One region of the Sphingomonas abietis genome, then DNA from elsewhere that is predicted to be linked to it. Evidence: predicted binding sites of a transcription regulator. Region 1 holds the regulator's gene; the other holds the start of a gene.
The links. Region 1 encodes LexA, which represses DNA repair genes until DNA is damaged. Its sites were predicted from a motif close to GTTCCNCNCTTGTTCT; they were not measured.

Region 1 (2,201 bases):
AGCTCAGCTTCGCCGCGATCCTCTCGATCGTGGCGCTGCACGAACTGCCCTGGACGCGGCGGATGTTCGAGAAGCGCGAGGAGGGCCATGTCCGGCGCCTGCTGCGCGAGGTCGCGGCCTTGCTGCTGACCGGGCTGGTGGTGGAGGCGGCGCTGGCGCCGATCGCGATCTTCCATTTCCACCGCGCCGGCCTCTATGGCGCGGCCGCCAACATCGTCGCGATCCCGCTCACCACCTTCGTCATCATGCCGGCCGAGGCGCTGGCGCTGCTGTTCGATAGCGTCGGGCTGGGCGCGGCCTTCTGGTGGGTGACGGGCCGGGCGCTCGCCCTGCTGCTGGCGATCGCCCATCATGTCGGATCTCTGCCCGGCGCGGTGACCTTCGTGCCGACCATGTCGCGGCTGGCCTTCGCCTCGATCATGGCCGGGGGGCTGTGGCTGGCGCTGTGGCGAACGCGCGCCCGTCTGTTCGGCCTGCTGCCGGTCGCGATCGGGCTGGTGATGACGCTGGCCGCGCATCCGGCCGATATCTTCGTCACCGGCGATGGCCGCCACCTCGCGGTGCGGGCGCCGGACGGGCAGGTGGCGCTGCTGCGTCAGCGCACCGGCGATTATATGCGCGATACGCTGTCCGAACTATCGGGGCGCGAGGGCGACGAGGCGATCGCGCTCGACGATCTGCCGGGCGCCCGCTGCGGGCCGGACAGTTGTGCGGCGACATTGGTGCGGGGCGATCGCATCTGGCACCTGCTGGCCACGCGCAGCCCCTACAGGATCGACCGTCCGGCGATGGAGCAGGCCTGCGCCGCCGCCGATATCGTCGCCAGCGACCGGCGCCTGCCCGGCTGGTGCCGCCCCCGCTGGCTCAAGGCCGATGCGGCGCTGCTGGCCGGGACGGGCGGGCTGGCGATCTCGCTGGTCCGGCCGGCGGTCGTCACCGTGGCGGCCATGCAGGGGCAGCACCCATGGGCGCTCCACGCCGCCGCCCGTCCGGCAGGAGCGATCCACGGATCCTATCGCCGTTTTTCCCAAGCAGACGAGGCGCGACACCATTCGCGAAACCGTTGGCGCGACTGACACCAGCCCCTGAGAGGGCAGGTGCCGTCGCACCGCCGCGCATCAATAGCGGCGCAGCAGCCCCGCCAGCTTGCCCTGCACGCGGACCTGCCCGGATTGGTAGCGCTGCGGCGAATAGGCATGGTTGGCCGGATCGAGCCGGATCATCTGGCCTTCGCGGCGGAAATATTTGAGCGTCGCCTCGGCCTCGTCGACCAGCGCGACCACGATCTCGCCATCGCGCGCGGTCTCGGTGCGGCGGATCAGCGCATAGTCGCCATCGAGGATGCCGGCCTCGATCATCGAATCACCGGAGACTTCCAGCGCATAATGCTCGCCGGGGCCGAGCAGGGCGGCGGGAACGGACAGGCTGGCATGGCCCTCCATCGCCTCGATCGGCATGCCGGCGGCGATGCGGCCGTGGAGCGGCAGCTCGATCACGCTGTCGTTCGCGGCTGCCGGAATCTTGGGAGCAGGCGGCGGCGGCGCGGGCGTTGCGGTGGTCGCCTGCTTCAGCGGGATCACCTTCTCGGGCATCCGCATCACCTCGAGCGCGCGCGCCCGGTTGGGCAGGCGACGGATGAAGCTGCGTTCCTCCAGCGCGCGGATCAGCCGGTGGACGCCGGATTTCGATTTGAGATCGAGCGCATCCTTCATCTCCTCGAACGACGGCGAAACGCCCGTCTCGGCCAGTCGCTCGTGAATGAAGAGGAGCAGTTCATGTTGCTTGCGCGTCAGCATCGCCATATCCCCGCGTGGAACGGATGGCGAACGTGTAGGCAACCAAATCCAACATGTCAACGGGCTCGAATCATCCCGGAATCAGCATTTCCGCCGAGTCTCCGGCTTCGGCGGCCGGAACATGCGGGGGACGAACGATCAACCCGTCGGCCGCGGCGAGCGCCATCAACGCGGCCGAATCCTGTCCGTCGGGCGCAAAGGCCCGGCCATTCTCCAGCCGGGCGCGGGCATAATCCTGCCGCGGGCCGTTGGCGGGCAGCGGCGCGCCGAGCGTGACCGTGCGCGTGGCCGGCAACGGATCGGCGGCGCCTCCCATGCGGGCGATCAGCGGCAACAGGAAGAGCGTCGCGGTGACGTAGCTCGACACCGGGTTGCCGGGCAGGCCGAGCACGATCGCGTCGCCGA
Region 2 (2,201 bases), 1.6 Mb from region 1:
CCGCTTCGGCGGCACCGACGAGATCGGCGTGTTCGCGATGGACGACAAGGGCTTGGGCGAGGTCGCCAACCCCTCCTCGCTGTTCCTCACCCAGCGCGATGCCGACGTCGCCGGCGCGGTGGTGTTCCCGGCGCTGGAGGGCACGCGGCCGCTGCTCGTCGAGATCCAGGCGCTGACCGTGCGGCTCGCCTCGGGCGCGACCCCGCGCCGCGCCGTCGTCGGCTGGGATTCGGGGCGGCTGGCGATGATCCTCGCGGTGCTGGAGGCGCGCTGCGGGCTGAGCTTCTCGACCTCCGAAGTCTATCTCAACGTCGCGGGCGGCTATCGCATCACCGATCCCGCCGCCGATCTCGCGGTGGCGGCGGCGCTTGTCTCGGCGCTGGCCGAGCGCCCGGTGCCGGCCGACGCGGTGGCGTTCGGCGAGGTCGCGTTGTCGGGCGAGCTGCGCCCGGTCGCCCATGGCGCCATAAGGCTGCGCGAATCGGCCAAGCTCGGCTTCGAGCGCGCGCTGGTGCCGAGCACCGGCACGATCGAGGCCGGCAGCATCGCGCCGAGCCGCTTCCCGACCCTCGGCCGGCTGGTCGATCATCTGCTCGGGCGCGGATGAGGGATCAGCGGGGATCAATGTTCGAGCGAACGAGGCAGCGCCTGATCTTGAAATACACGTCATCCTGAACTTGTTTCAGGATCCCAGAGCCTCTTGGCTCTTCACGCCCGAAGGAAGCGGGATGCTGAAACAAGTTCAGCATGACGAATCAAAATGAAGCCAGATTCGATCGCTCGACAGTCCTCATGTCTATCCGCACCAGCCATCACGCACGGTTGCCCCAGCCCGCTTCGTTCCCTACCTGTTCGGCCGTGACTCACCTTGTACCCACTTCCGCCGGCCCGGCCTTTCCCGAGCCGGCCTATATCGCCGGGCTGAACGAGCCCCAGCGCGACGCCGTGCTCACCACCGAAGGCCCGGTGCTGGTGCTGGCCGGCGCCGGCACCGGCAAGACCGCGGCGCTGACCGCGCGGCTCGCCCATCTGATCGCGACGCGCAAGGCATGGCCGAGCGAGATCCTCGCCGTCACCTTCACCAACAAGGCGGCGCGCGAGATGCGCGAGCGGGTCGGCCGGATCATGGGTGCCGGAGCCGAGGGGGGCGTCGAGGGGCTGCCCTGGCTCGGCACCTTCCACTCGGTCGCCGCCAAGATGCTGCGCCGCCATGCCGAGCTGGTCGGGCTGCAGAGCAACTTCACCATCCTCGATACCGACGACCAGCTGCGCCTGCTCAAGCAGTTGATCGTGGCGGCCGATCTCGACGAGAAGCGCTGGCCCGCGCGCCAGCTCGCCGGGCTGATCGATCGCTGGAAGAATCGCGGCTGGGTGCCGGCCGACGTCGATGCCGGGGAGAGCGAGGCCTATGCGAACGGCCGAGGCGCCGAACTCTACGCCGCCTATCAGGCCCGGCTGAAGGCGGTGAACGCCTGCGATTTCGGCGATCTGCTGCTGCACATGCTGGTGATCCTGAAGACCCATCGCGACGTGCTGGAAGGCTATCAGCAGCGCTTTCGCTACATCATGGTGGACGAGTATCAGGATACCAACTCGTCGCAATATCTCTGGCTCAGGCTGCTCGCGCAGGCGCGCAAGAACATCTGCTGCGTCGGCGACGACGACCAGTCGATCTATTCGTGGCGCGGCGCCGAAGTGGCCAACATCCTGCGCTTCGAGCATGATTTTCCCGGCGCCAAGACGATCCGGCTGGAGCAGAATTACCGCTCCACCCCGCATATCCTCGCCGCCGCCAGCGAGGTGATCGCCAATAACGGCCAGCGGCTGGGCAAGACCCTGTGGACGGCGCTCGAAGCGGGTGAGAAGATCAATGTCGTCGGCGTGTGGGACGGCCCCGAGGAGGCGCGCCGCGTCGGTGACGAGATCGATGCGCACCGCCGCAACGGCGGCAGCTACGACGATGTCGCGATCCTCGTCCGCGCCCAGCACCAGACCCGCGAGTTCGAGGACCGTTTCATCGCGATCGGCCTGCCCTATCGCATCGTCGGCGGCTTCCGCTTCTACGAGCGCGCCGAGATCCGCGATGCGCTGGCTTATCTGCGCGCCGTCCACCAGCCGGCCGACGATCTCGCCTTCGAGCGCATCGTCAACACCCCCAAGCGCGGGCTCGGCGACAAGGCGGTGGCGAACATCCACCTGCT

Region 2: the regulator LexA is predicted to act here: its motif matches at 840-855, upstream of PBT88_RS13640 (ATP-dependent helicase).

What each region holds. Positions count from the first base shown of each region.
Region 1 covers NZ_CP115174.1:1,220,758-1,222,958, forward strand. The annotation lists gene PBT88_RS05950 (ComEC/Rec2 family competence protein) at 1-1,076, shown strand, start outside; gene lexA (transcriptional repressor LexA) at 1,119-1,796, opposite strand; gene PBT88_RS05960 (molybdopterin molybdotransferase MoeA) at 1,867-2,201, opposite strand, start outside.
Region 2 covers NZ_CP115174.1:2,865,297-2,867,497, forward strand. The annotation lists gene radA (DNA repair protein RadA) at 1-607, shown strand, start outside; gene PBT88_RS13640 (ATP-dependent helicase) at 859-2,201, shown strand, end outside.